One region of the Lentibacillus daqui genome, then DNA from elsewhere that is predicted to be linked to it. Evidence: riboswitches for the same ligand, from Rfam matches in the RefSeq annotation. Region 1 holds a riboswitch; each other region holds the start of a gene.
The links. A riboswitch is a leader RNA that binds a small molecule or an ion and turns the genes downstream of it on or off. The one in region 1 is predicted to bind S-adenosylmethionine.
Positions count from the first base shown of each region.

Region 1 (3,614 bases):
ACAGGGGGAGTATCAACCTAAAAAAGCGGATATCAACCTGATGGGAATCGACCAAAAGTTAAAGAACGTTTAATGGTAAATGAACTCCTTTCTTCGGTTTTGGCGGAGGGACAGGATTAAAAAGGGTTGTAAAGGTAAAATGCCTGTTTGATGTCAATATCCTTGAGAGTTAGTTTCAATTACGCGTACATATATTTAGTTAACTTCAGACCAATTCTCCATTAAAAAGGGAGTTGGTTTTTGTTGTTCAAATTTGCTTATTGAGACTTTTTGGAAGATGGGAGATTAAACAAGACAATGGAGAAAAACCATATCTAAATTACATTGGTTTGTAAGGAGAATTTATTGGTTATTGCCATGACTATAATGTTGTGAACGTTTAAGTGATTATATTCATTTGTAAAAAGCTACTAAATTGAATGCCAGAACAAGGGTAACTAGAAGCATGTACATAAAAACAAAGCCTAGATAATTTATTGAAAGTTCTAACCAGGATCATTGACATATGTTCCCTACAATGATAAGGATAAAGTATAAAGACCGGATTGTACTGGAGGAGTTTCACCGAAGCGTAAAATAAAGGGAGATAGGAAAAATGAATAAAAAATTAATGATGATGTTGTTAGCGGGGTTGTTGTCAATGGTATTAGTTGCATGTGGAAATAGTGAAGAAGATAAAGAGGATACAAAATCAGATACAGAAAAACAGGAAGATGAAAAAGAAATTAAAGTAGTAACTGCGGATCTATTCCATAAAAAGTTTTTCAATGATAGCTTTGGTATGGACGCACTTGGGGTATATGGGACTTTAAAAAATGAGGGTGAAACACCTGTAATTATCTCTGATGTGGAAATTACACTGTTTAATGATGAAGATAAGGCTATAGAAGTAAATACTGGTCAGGAAGATATTTTTAATAGTACGGCTATTGCTCCAGTTGTTATGGATGTTGATGAAAAAAGCTTTATTAATTTATATTTAGACTACAAGGACAAATACAAAGAATTAGACCACGTAGAAATTGATTATGAAGCTAAGCCAATATCAGCGGATAAACTAGTAAACATTGAGCTTGATAAAGATTCTATTAATCCAATGGGAGAATTACAGGAACCGGAAGAATGGAAAAAAGAAGATATGTCTGAAGGAACGATTCAGGGGAGGGAAGACATTCCTGTTACTGATGCAGATATTACCTTTAATATTGAAAATAAAGATGACAGAGACGCCAAGTACTATGCAGGTATTGGTGTTTACGATGAAGATGGGGAACTGCTGGGAACAGTTTTAGATACAGAGGATCTAGAAGATGATCATGTTCTTAAATCTGGAAAGGTTAAAAATGTCGAGGCATTAGACTCAGTCCCATTCAATATGGATAATATAGATCATGTAGAAGTTTACGTAGGTGGGATAGAGGCAGACGAAAGTGACTATTTGGAGGATTCAACTGTTGAAGAGGCTATAGAAGGGCACTTTAGTGAAGAAACTGATCAGAAAGAAGATAGTAACAAGTCCAATGATAAGGAGGAGGATTCAGAACTAGATCAAAACGATAAAAAAGAAACAGCTTCTTTAGACAGTTATTCAGAAGAAGAAATTGAATATGCTCGTGTCTGGATGCAGTTTATGGAAGTACAGGATATTACAGAACTAAATGTTAACAAGGTATCAGTGGGGACGCCTATTAATCCTCACGTTGATAAAAGTTCTAATTATCCAGAAGATGTTGTGATTCTAACTTCAGACATGACAGCAAATGGTATTATTACTTATTCAAGTAATGGAGATGGAACCATTAATATTTACCCAATTCCTTCACAATTTCCTCCAGAGGAATTTATTCAAGAGGAGGAAGGAATGGATATGCAGGAATACACTCAGTATTTAACGGATAATACTGAAAAGATGGATGTAGCCCCTTTAGATGATGATAAAGTGGCAGAGTTCCTAGACTCAGTAGATATTAAATATATGTAAACACCGTATATTTTACTATCAAGCCCCTTTGTAAGATTTTTTAATTGTCACTATTATTGTTGGTGACTTAAATATAAATAGATCCCAAAGGCTCATAGGGCTTCTATGATACAACAGAATAACGGATAAAAACATTGACATAAACAGGTGTTTTCGTTACGATAAATGACGAACGGACTCTCTTATTCAGAGTTGGTGGAGGGACAGGCCCGATGAAACCCGGCAACCATCACAAACGTGTGAAAAGGTGCTAATCTGATGCAAGGATAATTCCTTGAACAATAAGAGCGAAAGGCCACGAACCCTTTCCTCCATACGGGAAAGGCTTTTTTTGTTTTTAAGGAAATTGTATTCAATTAAAAACATGCATCATCCAAGATGTTTGAACAACATGTATGATAATCAATAATGATGAGTTCCGTACCAAAATTAAAGGGAGAGATTTGGCCTATGGCTGCAAATCGACGTTTATTCACATCCGAATCGGTCACGGAAGGGCATCCTGATAAAATTTGCGATCAGATTTCGGATGCGATTTTGGATGAAATTTTAGCAAAGGATCCAAACGCCCGTGTCGCTTGTGAAACCACTGTAACAACCGGTTTGGTATTGGTTTCTGGCGAGATAACGACGAGCACATATGTGGATATTCCGGCAATAGTCAGGCAAACGATTAAAGATATCGGTTATACCAGAGCAAAATATGGTTTTGATGCGGAAACATGTGCTGTACTTACAGCGATTGATGAACAATCGCCCGATATTGCCGAGGGTGTAGATACCGCCTGGGAAGCACGGCAAGGCCGAATGTCGGATGAGGAAATCGCGGCGATCGGTGCCGGGGACCAAGGCTTGATGTTTGGGTTTGCCTGTGATGAAACAGAAGAGTTCATGCCAATGCCGATTTCGTTGGCGCATAAAATGGCAAAACGTTTGGCGGACGTGCGAAAAGATGGCACACTTGATTACTTGAGACCGGATGGGAAAACCCAGGTAACAGTAGAATATGATGACCAGGATAATCCGGTAAAAGTGGATACAATCGTTATTTCCACCCAGCATCACCAGGATATTTCAACTGAACGAATTGAAAGGGATTTGCTTGAGTATGTCGTTCGCCCAGTCGTTCCGGCATACCTGCTGGATGAAACAACGAAATATTTCATTAATCCAACAGGCCGCTTTGTTATTGGCGGTCCACAAGGGGATGCCGGATTAACGGGACGGAAAATTATTGTTGACACATACGGAGGATATGCCCGTCATGGCGGCGGTGCATTTAGTGGTAAAGATTCAACCAAAGTGGATCGCTCCGCAGCATATGCCGCCCGTTATGTTGCCAAAAATATAGTTGCTTCCGGGCTTGCCAAAACATGTGAAGTACAGCTTGCGTATGCAATTGGTGTCGCTGAACCAGTATCGATAGCCATTAACACGTTTGACACGGGAACAGTTAATGAAGAAAGATTGGTTGAAGCGGTTCGAGAATTGTTTGATTTACGCCCAGCCGGCATTATTCGTATGCTTGATTTACAACGGCCTATTTTCAAAAAAACAGCTGCCTACGGACATTTTGGCCGAACCGACATCCTATTCCCATGGGAGAAGACGGATAAAGTTGAGGAATTAAAAG
Region 1 covers NZ_CP114176.1:1,350,358-1,353,971, forward strand. The annotation lists gene O2S85_RS06840 (YdeJ family lipoprotein) at 596-1,981, shown strand; SAM riboswitch class I at 2,161-2,269, shown strand; gene metK (methionine adenosyltransferase) at 2,432-3,614, shown strand, end outside.

Region 2 (3,614 bases), 1.8 Mb from region 1:
GAAAGTAAAAAACGCTTCGATACAACGTTTGATAAGGCTGATGAAGATCAGCAAATTGAAATTTTACAGGACTTTGAACATGACAAAGTCAAGATGCAAGGTGTTTCTGCCGCTGATTTTTTCACCTTGTTACGGCAAGCAACATTAGAGGGGTGTTACGCTGACCCGCTATATGGCGGAAACAAAAACATGGACGGCTGGCGTATGAAAGAATTTCCCGGTTCCCAGCCATCGTACACTAATATTATTAGCAACGAGAAATTCGACAAAATTGAACCAATGAGCCTAAAGCAATATCAAGGACATTAATCAACATGACAAGGAGGAGAGAATATGGTCCAAAAACTCGATAAAGTGGATGCAGTTATCGTTGGCTCTGGTTGGGCAGGTGGTATTGCCGCTGCAGAACTTTCCAAAGCAGGTTACCAAGTTGTCGTGTTAGAACGCGGAGAGAACAAAAAGCAAGATGATTTTGTTGGTACCAAGGATGAATTAAAATATTCCATCCGCTATGATTTGATGCAGAAATTAAATAAGGACACCATTACCTCGAGAAGTAGTATAAACGGTACAGCATTGCCCGTGCGCAACAATAGTCACGCCCGCATCGGCACAGACACTGGAGGGGCAGGTGTACATTGGAATGGCATTAGTTTCCGCTGGTTGCCATATGATTTTGAGATTTACAGTAAAACGGTGGATCGCTACGGCAAGGATAAAATCCCCAAAGATATGACCATTCAGGACTGGGGCATTACCTATGACGAATTGGAACCGTATTACGACAAATTCGAAAAAACTGCCGGTATATCCGGAGAAGAAAACCCAATCGGGCCCAAGCGTTCAGATAAATATCCGAATCCGCCGATGCAGGAGACCGCGGTTACCCGGCTGTATAAAAAAGCCGCGAAAGAACTCGGATATCATCCCTATCACATACCATCTGCCAACGTCACCAGGCAGTACACGAACCCGGACGGAGAAACCATTAACGCCTGTATGTATTGTGCATTTTGTGAGGAATATGGCTGTGACTTTGGTGCGAAGGCGGATCCGATTGTAACTGTACTTGCAACTGCCGAAAAGACTGGCAATTACGAACTGCGTAATCAATGCACTGCCACCCGGGTTACCCATAGCGGCAATCGGGCCAACGGGGTTATTTATACCGATACCTCAACCGGTCAGGAATACGAGCAACCTGCTGACATTGTTGTGCTTGCCGGATTTGTTTTTACCAATAACCGGTTATTATTATTATCTGAGATTGGCGAACCATACAATCCTAAAACTGGAAAAGGTATCATCGGCAAAAATTTCACCGGCCATTTTTCCAATCTCTCTACCTATGTCGGTACCCGCGGCTTCTTTGAAGATAAAAAATTCAATCTGTATGCCGGTGCAGGTGCCCTGGGTACGACGATTGATGACTTTAGCGGTGATAATATCGACCATACCGATCTCGATTTTCTACATGGGTATGAAGTGCATTACTTCCAGACGGGAATGCGGCCAATTGCCAATAACTAAGTTCCAAAAGGTACACCAATCTGGGGGAAGGAATTTAAGAAAAATTCATTGCACTACACGAATCGCAATATCTTCCTGACCCCACAGACCGCATTTTTGCCAAACAAGAACAGCTACATGGACCTGGATCCAACGTACACCGATTATCTTGGCAATCCGCTGCTCAGAGTAACCTGTGAATACCAGGACTATGATATCAGCCGCACCCGTCACGGTATTAACACTTCCAAAAAAATCGTGGAAAAAATGGGCGCTGATATCGTGGATGTCGATGAAATTGATGATGATACGCAATTCGACCACAAATTTTATACCGATCATTTCTTCGGTGGCGCAATCATGGGCGACAAACCCGAAACGTCAGCGGTAAACACCTACTCACAGATGTGGGATATGGAAAACCTATTCGTTGTAGGCGGCTCTTCCTTCCCACATAACAGTAATTACAATCCAACCGTTACTATCGGTGCATTCGCTTACCGTGCGACAGAGGGAATGATTCAGTATTTAAAAAATGGAGGAGGAATAGTTTCTTAGGAGAAAAGGGAATAAGTATTTTACTTGTTTGATTCATTGAATATATTTTATTGGCTTGGGGTTAGTATCTGTTACTTTTATAAACATTCAAAAATCCCTTGACATTTAGTATCGTCACGTGTAACGTAAATATTAATAATTTAATATAATTTTTTCTTATCCAGAGAGGTGGAGGGACTGGCCCTTGGAAGCCTCGGCAGCAGACTCGGAATAGAGTACTGTGCCAATTCCAGAAGCGTCATGCTTGAAGATAAGAAGAGCGAACAACTATGATCGTGAAACCTCTTCTTAATTCAAGAAGGGGTTTTTTGATTCCATAAAGGCCCCCCACATAAACTAGACAGGAAGGAGCGGTGTTGCAGGAATATCTGAACCTATTGATTTTAATCATCACAAAAAAGAAAGAGGGTATATTACATGTCGATTACATTAACCAAAGCACCATTTAAAGCTGATCTTGTTGGCAGCTTGCTCCGTCCAGAAAATTTGCATCAGGCGAGGAAGGCATACAAAGAAGGAAGCATCTCCGCTGAACAACTGCGCGAGATTGAAACGAAGGAAATCAAGCGCATTGTTGACAAGCAGATTGAGGTCGGTTTAAAAGCCGTGAGTGACGGAGAGTTCAGACGCCGCTTCTGGCATACAGATTTCCTGGAACATTTAAATGGTGTAGAAGGCTATGTTCCTGAAACTGGATTCATTTTTCATGGTGAGGAGGAAACGGAAAAGTATGATGTACGAAACATTGGCAAGATCTCGTTCAATCCGGACCATCCGTTTCTAAACGACTTTGCCTTGTTTCATGACATTGTAGATGGCCGGGCAGTTGCCAAACAAACGATTCCAAGTCCTAACCAATTGTTTAATCACGGCATTCGCGATGAAAGTATCTATCCGGATATAGAGGAATATGCAGATGATATTATCCAAACCTACCGGGATGCATTACGGGCGTTTTATGATGCTGGTGTACGATACTTACAATTTGATGATGTGTATATTGCCGGGCTTTCGTCACCAGATATTCCGTTCAATGACGGTACATATAATCGGGAACAATTAATTGATTTGGCATTGCGAGTTGTCAATGGCGTGCTGGAAGGAAAACCGGATGATTTGCATGTGACAACCCATCTCTGTCGCGGTAATTATCGATCCAACTGGGCATTTGCAGGAAGTTATGAACGGATTGCACCCACATTATTTGCCAAAGAAAATGTCAATGGATTCTTTTTAGAGTATGACGATGATCGTTCCGGTGATTTCAAACCATTGGAATATATCCCAAATGGAGGGGCACAGGTTGTACTTGGCCTGGTCACTTCCAAATCTGGTGAGCTGGAAGATAAGGAAAAGATTAAAGCACGAATCGAGGAAGCATCACAATATGTACCGCTTGAACAACTAGCTCTAAGTACACAATGCGGATTTGCCTCAACCCATCATGGAAATAAATTAACTGAGGAAGATCAATGGAGGAAGCTGAAGTTTATTGTCGAGATCGCCAATGAAGTATGGGGATTTTGATCATTGGTACAATCTCGAAA
Region 2 covers NZ_CP114176.1:3,308,542-3,312,155, forward strand. The annotation lists gene O2S85_RS16535 (gluconate 2-dehydrogenase subunit 3 family protein) at 1-309, shown strand, start outside; partial or broken gene O2S85_RS18950 (NAD(P)-binding protein) at 334-450, shown strand; gene O2S85_RS18955 (GMC family oxidoreductase N-terminal domain-containing protein) at 583-1,530, shown strand; gene O2S85_RS18960 (GMC oxidoreductase) at 1,627-2,067, shown strand; SAM riboswitch class I at 2,221-2,324, shown strand; gene O2S85_RS16545 (5-methyltetrahydropteroyltriglutamate--homocysteine S-methyltransferase) at 2,485-3,594, shown strand.
Region 2: it holds a riboswitch for S-adenosylmethionine, as region 1 does, so the genes downstream of both, O2S85_RS16545 (5-methyltetrahydropteroyltriglutamate--homocysteine S-methyltransferase) here and metK (methionine adenosyltransferase) in region 1, are expected to answer to the same signal.

Region 3 (3,614 bases), 1.5 Mb from region 1:
TTCATGGTTGGATTAATCGGCGTTTCCACATAAATACAGGCCGTTTCCGGTTTGATACATTTTCGCAACTCATCAGCGGAATTCATGTTGGAAAGGCTATGGGTTATCGCGTATTTTTCCTCCATCATGCTTAACAGGTCAAATGTACACCCATACAGCCCGGATGAACAGACAATATGATCATTAGCCTTGGTTAATGCAATCAAAACTGCCGATACAGCAGCCATCCCGGAGCCAAATGCCAGCCCCCGCTCCCCATGTTCTAACGCGGCCATTCGTTCTTCCAATGCCGTTACAGTCGGATTGCCAATTCGTGAATAAATATAGCCCTCCTCATCCCCGGAGAATCGGCGTTCCCCTTGTTCAGCAGTTGCAAATGTAAAAGTTGATGTTTGAAATAATGGTGGTGTTAAACTTCCCAACATATCTTTTGCATCATAACCATCATGTATGACAGATGTTTCCAAATGTTTAAATCGCTTAGCCATATTCCTCTCCCCTTTATGCGCTTTCTTTCTTTACATCCATGATATCGGAAAATACCAATATTCGAAAGTGTTTTCTGAATTATTGACACACTTTTTTCGCTAAACTGAATCCCCTCCTTGTTAAGATTTTAGAGGAGCTGCAAGCAGGACGGGAGGGGCTCGCCTAGTCGGGAGAGAATGCACCGAGGACGGGACAGAGACTCGCGAAGTCGGTAGAGTACGCTCCGGGACGGGAGAGGGACCCGCTAAGTCGGGACAAAGACTCGGGACAAAGACAGCAAAGCGATTTCGCTAATGAGCCATGATAATTCCCAAAATAACAGTTGACAGATGACACTACTCAGGTTTATACTTTTTATTAAATTAAATTTTTCAAAACCTTTTTATATCTCTTATCAAGAGCGGTGGAGGGATTAGGCCCTGCGAAACCCGGCAACCATCAGGCTAAAAAGCAGTCATGAAAGGTGCTACATCCTACAGGTCCTTGTCGATCTGGAAGATAAGAGGAGGAACGTTCTTATCCGCCCTCTTCTTAAGGAAGGGCGTTTTTTCGTATCCCCCCACGTCAATTACAACGCTCGATCAAAGTCATTGCTATACTGTGATACAAGCAATCCTTACAGAATTAAAGCATTGGCTGAAATAATCAGTCACCCAACTACCTTAGGAGGAATCATTGATGTCAAACTTTCATTCGCACGATTTAGAAACATTGTTGCTTCATGCAGGGCAGGAACCAGATCCAACAACAGGATCTCGCAGTGTTCCGATCTACCAGACGACTTCCTACGTATTTAACGATACGGAACATGCGCAAAACTTATTTGCATTAGCTGAACCAGGCAATATCTACACACGACTTGGCAATCCAACGTGTGCTGTTTTTGAAGAACGAGTCGCCCAGTTGGAAGATGGATCAGCAGCAGTTGCCACCTCATCCGGCATGGCAGCAATTACATTAGCTATTCTGAATCTGGCTGGTGCCGGTGACGAAATTATTGCCGACAGCAACTTGTACGGCGGAACCTATAATTTGTTTTCCACCACTTTGCCCCGTTATGGAATTAAGGTGAAATTTGTTGACGGGACAGACCTTGATGCCATTCGTTCCGCGATAACAACAAAAACGAAAGCAATTTATGGAGAAATTATTACCAATCCGAGTCTGAATGTGCTTGATGTGGAGGAAATTGCCAGCATCGCCCACGAACATCATATCCCGTTAATTGTGGACAACACGTTTGCTACCCCGTATTGCGCAAAGCCCTTAACATGGGGAGCCGACATTGTGATCCATTCTGCTACCAAATGGATCGGTGGCCACGGAAATTCCATTGGTGGTGTTGTTGTCGATGGTGGACGATTTAATTGGGACAACGAAAAATTCCCCGGGTTTACCGAACCGGATGAGAGCTATCACGGCCTCCGCTATGCAGACTTGGCACCGGCTGCCTTCGCAACAAAATTACGGGCGCAATTACTGAGGGATATCGGAGCATGCCTAAGTCCCATTAATGCCTTTTTGCTATTGCAAGGACTGGAAACCTTACATTTGCGTGTCGAACGTCATAATCAAAATGCGCTAGAAGTCGCCGCATACCTCAAGGCGCATCCAGCTGTGGAATGGGTCAACTATCCTGGATTGGAAAACCACCCTTCCCATTCATTGGCTCAAAAATATTTGCAACACGGTTTTGGTTCCATCATCACGTTCGGTATTCAAGGTGGCAGGCAAGCAGGAAGGAAATTGATTGACAATATTTCGATCTGGTCACATGTCGCGAATGTCGGGGATGCGAAATCACTGATTATTCATCCTGCATCCACAACCCATCAGCAATTAAGTGCGGAAGACTTGGAAAAAAGCGGTGTATCCGAAGAACTTGTCCGCCTTGCTATCGGGGTCGAAAATGTGGATGATATTTTAATTGATTTGGATCAGGCTATTGCCAAAGCTACCGATACAAAGCCAACTATCCAATCTTCCGGGAATGATGCCATTAAATGGCTGCTTTCATCCCCTTTTTCCCGTGAAGCTGGTGCGATAAGACAAAAAGTAATCGCAGTAATTGGCCAAGATCATAGCAAACAGGAATTACAGCAATTACAACAGTATGGATTCCAAATCGTCGAAGTAAATGAACAGACCCAAGCGCCGGATACAATTGATGCAGCTTGGTTGAAAAAAGGACCTGTCCCCGCCAGCACGCTGGAACAGTTTATTAATGCACAAGGAAAGATCCTGTGGATAGAACAACCGGATGAAACCGATCCAACACTGGAACATGCAAAAGCTTGCGGAATTACGGTTATCACCGGATTAAACCCCAATGAAACATTTATACGTTTGCGCAACAACACATCCGAACAACTGACTGTTGAGGTATAACAATTTTTTAAGGTTTTGGAGGCTGACCCTATATGGGTACGGCCTTCTTTTTTTACATCATTTTCGCGACAAAACATGTATGCTATAATCATAATCACAACTTGCAAGAAATAATGGCTTCTGTGTGTGTTCCACTAGATATGGATGATTTTAGCAGGAGTCCCCCTGTCTTATTATTACAATTTTATAACATGCCAAATCAATGATAAAAACATGATATACTAGCCAAGATAAACGGGTAAACATATACTATTATGCACCCTTTTCGCATTTGTTCTGATTCATTTCATTTCTTGCATACAGTATAATAGAACTATTTTCGTATTGGTGTGATAAATTTGAGGAAGTTTGCAGTTATTTTTGTTATTTTACTTGTCATTATCGGTGCAGGAGGCTTTTTTATTTATTATAGTCAAGCTCACCAAGTGGAAAAAACGATTCAAGATGTCCAGGACCACTCTTCTGAGCAACAGACAGCCGATAAAAAACAAGAAAAACATGATTCCAAGCAGGATCAAAAAGAAAAATCGGAACAAGACACAAAAAAAGAAGATGATAAAACCAGTATCAAGGCGTTTCTGGAAGACACCGTACAAAACACGATCAATTATTTCACCAATAACGAAGTCCACGTTGTATCTATTGGGGACTCATTAACCGAGGGAGTTGGCGATACGACAGATGGTGGTGGATATGTCGGTATCCTGGATAATACGATTAACCAAAAGAAACATGTG
Region 3 covers NZ_CP114176.1:3,573,655-3,577,268, forward strand. The annotation lists gene megL (methionine gamma-lyase) at 1-488, opposite strand, end outside; SAM riboswitch class I at 878-994, shown strand; gene O2S85_RS17820 (O-acetylhomoserine aminocarboxypropyltransferase/cysteine synthase family protein) at 1,168-2,877, shown strand; gene O2S85_RS17825 (GDSL-type esterase/lipase family protein) at 3,207-3,614, shown strand, end outside.
Region 3: it holds a riboswitch for S-adenosylmethionine, as region 1 does, so the genes downstream of both, O2S85_RS17820 (O-acetylhomoserine aminocarboxypropyltransferase/cysteine synthase family protein) here and metK (methionine adenosyltransferase) in region 1, are expected to answer to the same signal.

Region 4 (3,614 bases), 1.3 Mb from region 1:
AACGATATGGCACAGGCCATCCGGCAATTAGTGTTACAAAAAGATCCGCTTGGAGAAACGCTGGAGATCATTGAAAAAGAAAACGGTCTGCAACTGCAAAAGAAATCCGTTCCGATCGGTGTCGTCGGGATGATTTATGAAGCAAGACCAAATGTAACGGTCGATGCCGCAACCCTGGCGTTAAAAACCGGAAATGCTGTCATTCTAAGAGGAAGTTCTTCCGCTAAATTTTCCAATCAGGCACTTGTTGCAGTCATTCGCCATGCGCTTGCCAACAGTGCTTTGCCCGTTGATGCGGTACAGTTAATTGAGGACACAAGCAGGGAAACAGCCAAAGAATTGTTCCATTTAAATGATTACCTGGATGTGCTAATCCCTCGCGGCGGTAAGAATTTAATTGATACCGTTGTACGTGAATCCACTGTACCAGTCATCGAAACTGGTGCTGGTAACTGTCATATTTATATTGACGAAGCAGCTGACCCTAAGATGGCTGAAGCGATTGTCTTAAATGCCAAGCTACAACGCCCATCCGTTTGTAACGCGATTGAATCACTAATCATTCATGAAAAGTGGCTGAAGCAAAACGGTGTAAGCCTGTTAGAAAAGCTGGCTGAAAATGGTGTGGAGATCCATGGGGATGAAGCGGTATGTGCAGCCTTTTCCCAAGCAAAACCGGCAACTGAAGAAGACTGGTATACGGAATATCTTGGCCTTTGTATCAGTGTGAACCAGGTTGACTCATGTACAGCAGCGATTGAGCATATTAATCATTATGGCACGAAACATTCGGAGGCGATCATTACGGAAGATAACGAGCATGCCAAGCAATTTTTACAGCTGGTTGATGCAGCTGCTGTTTATCATAATGCCTCGACCAGATTTACCGATGGTGCTGAATTTGGCTATGGAGCGGAGATCGGTATTAGCACACAAAAGCTGCATGCGCGTGGACCAATGGGATTGCGTGCATTGACATCAAGTAAATTTTATATTTATGGGAATGGACAGGTGCGAAAATAAAATAACTACCATTACCACGCATATTAAATGATGAAATAGGGTCAGCCCGTCCTCACCAATCGGGGAGGGGCTGACCTTTCACATTTTTCAGTTTTCGTTAAGCTTTTAACCGATAATCCAAATTATGCTTCTTCAATGTCTCATCATTCCCAAATAAAAAGTGTTTTTCCATATTAGGGGAGTACTTGGAATTAACGGTTTCCACGCCAGCTGCCTCCGCTACTGCCCGCAACATGGCAGGAGAAGCTCCACAGCATAAACCAATATAATTGATGCCGATGCTTTTTGCCTCTTTGGCCCATTCCGCCAGTTCATATCGATTATGATAGAGCGGGTCAAGTGCTGTTGGGAAAGTTGTTTCTAATGGTAAGTGGCAACTGCACCCACCATCTGGCAAGTTAAAGAAGGTCGGATGTTCATCAGTCGTCCGGTATGGGATTGGTAGTCCTCCAACATATCCATCAACGTTATGACGGATGTTGGCAAGGTATGGCTGCATCGTATTTGGTCCACGGAAACAATTCATCCCAACGACGAGTGCACCTTTTTCGGAAAGAAGTTTGCAGGCCTCTTCCACCGTGTAGCCATCCCGCAAGATATTTTCGCCCATTAATCCAAAGGTGATAACAGCCGGTAAGCCCTGTTTAGTGATTTCTTCCAATGCAATCAGTGCTTCCTCGTAATAATAAAATGTTTCACCATTAATGAAGTCAACTCCTTCTTGTTTGCACCAAGTTACCATTTCCGCAAACATGCTGCGGACTAGTTCCTTTGACTCGGGATTTTTCGGGTCAAAGATATTCGTGTTGGAAATATTTCCGGCGACAAGCGCCTCTTCAACCGGATGTTCCTTGGCGACCTCTTTTGCCAGACGGATAGCACTCCGGTTTAATGGCTCCAACAAATCTTCTTTACCTATAATGCGCATTTTCTCACGGTGGGCATTATATGTAAAAGCCAGTACCACATCTGATCCCGCATTCATAAAATCGCGGTAAGCTTGTTTTAATGCCTCTGGATTATCCAGTGCGACTTCTGGAACGAACGAGCCCGCCTGCAGATATCCCCTGCGCTCCAGTTCAAATAAATATCCTTCCCCGGCAATAACCGTACCTTCTTTTAACCGTTGTTCCAAACTACGCTTCGTCATTTTGTTTTCCTCCCTGTATACTTGGATTTTAAATTATATGGTAGCAAAAAGCCTCTTCTTACTGTCGATAAGAAGAGGCTTGGCACCGTGTGTTTAAGCATTTCTTATCTTCAAGCATTACGCTTCTGGAATTAGCACAGTACATACGCCTGTTGCTGAGGTTTCCCAGGGCCAGTCCCTCCACCTCTCTGGATAAGAATAAATTCAAATATTTATTCAATTATTAATACATACTATACGGGCAACTTAATCAAATGTCAAGCGAAAATGGGACACGAGGACAGGTTCGACGCCCACCATAAATTGGAAAACCGCCTATTCGTCGATAAAATCGCAAAAACCGCTGATAAATGTAGTTGAATTGTTGATAAACGATAAAAAAATCGCCGATAAACATTTGCTCTCCCTTTGGCTTGGACAGAAGAACGCCCCTATTCCTAATTAAATCAAGTCCATGCTCAGGTAACGTTCACCGCTGTCAGGCGCCATGGATAGTACTTTTTTTCCATTGCCTAATCGTTTGGCAACTTCAATGGCTGCATACACCGCAGCAGATCCGGACAGACCGATAAAAATCCCTTCCTGTTGCGGTAATTGACGGTACATGTTAACGGCATCTTCGTCCTCGATTTGCATAATTTCGTCATAGATGTCGGTGTTTAAGATATTCGGCACAAATCCGGGGCTTGTGCCAACCAGTTTATGTTTGCCTGGTTTGCCACCCGACAGGACAGGGGATCCCTTAGGTTCTGCAACAGTGATTGTCAGCCCGGGAATTTTTTCTTTCAAAACTTCCCCGGTACCGGTAATTGTTCCACCGGTTCCTGCTGTACAAACAAATGCATCGAGTTTGCCATTCATTTGTTCGTAAATTTCCAGCGCTGTAGTTGTCCGGTGAATATCGGCGTTTGCTTCATTTTCAAATTGCTGTGGAATAAAGCTTCCCGGAATTTCCTTTTGTAGTTCCAGAGCCTTTTTAATGCAACCGGGCATCTTTTCTTCGCTAGGGGTGAGGACTACCTCGGCTCCGTACGCTTTCAAGATATTTTTTCGCTCTGCGGTACTGTTATCCGGCATAACCATAATGGCCTTATATCCTTTTGCCGCGGCATTCATGGCCAGGCCGATTCCCGTGTTGCCACTGGTTGGTTCAATAATGGTTGCTCCAGGCTTCAGGGTACCTTTATCCTCCGCAACTTTAATCATATTATACGCTGCCCGGTCCTTAACGCTTTTACTTGGGTTAAACTGTTCCAATTTCACGTAGACATCTGCTGCATCCTCAGGAACAATTTTATTTAATTTCACAACGGGTGTATCCCCAATTAATTGTGTCATATCCTGTGCGATTTTCATTCATAAGTCACTCCCTTATCCATAAATTTTTGTTGGCATGTAACTGCTGAGTGGTTCATCCACCAGTAGTACCGAGTCATCAAAG
Region 4 covers NZ_CP114176.1:2,652,297-2,655,910, reverse strand. The annotation lists gene O2S85_RS13445 (glutamate-5-semialdehyde dehydrogenase) at 1-1,023, shown strand, start outside; gene O2S85_RS13440 (homocysteine S-methyltransferase family protein) at 1,121-2,173, opposite strand; SAM riboswitch class I at 2,275-2,372, opposite strand; gene cysK (cysteine synthase A) at 2,615-3,529, opposite strand.
Region 4: it holds a riboswitch for S-adenosylmethionine, as region 1 does, so the genes downstream of both, O2S85_RS13440 (homocysteine S-methyltransferase family protein) here and metK (methionine adenosyltransferase) in region 1, are expected to answer to the same signal.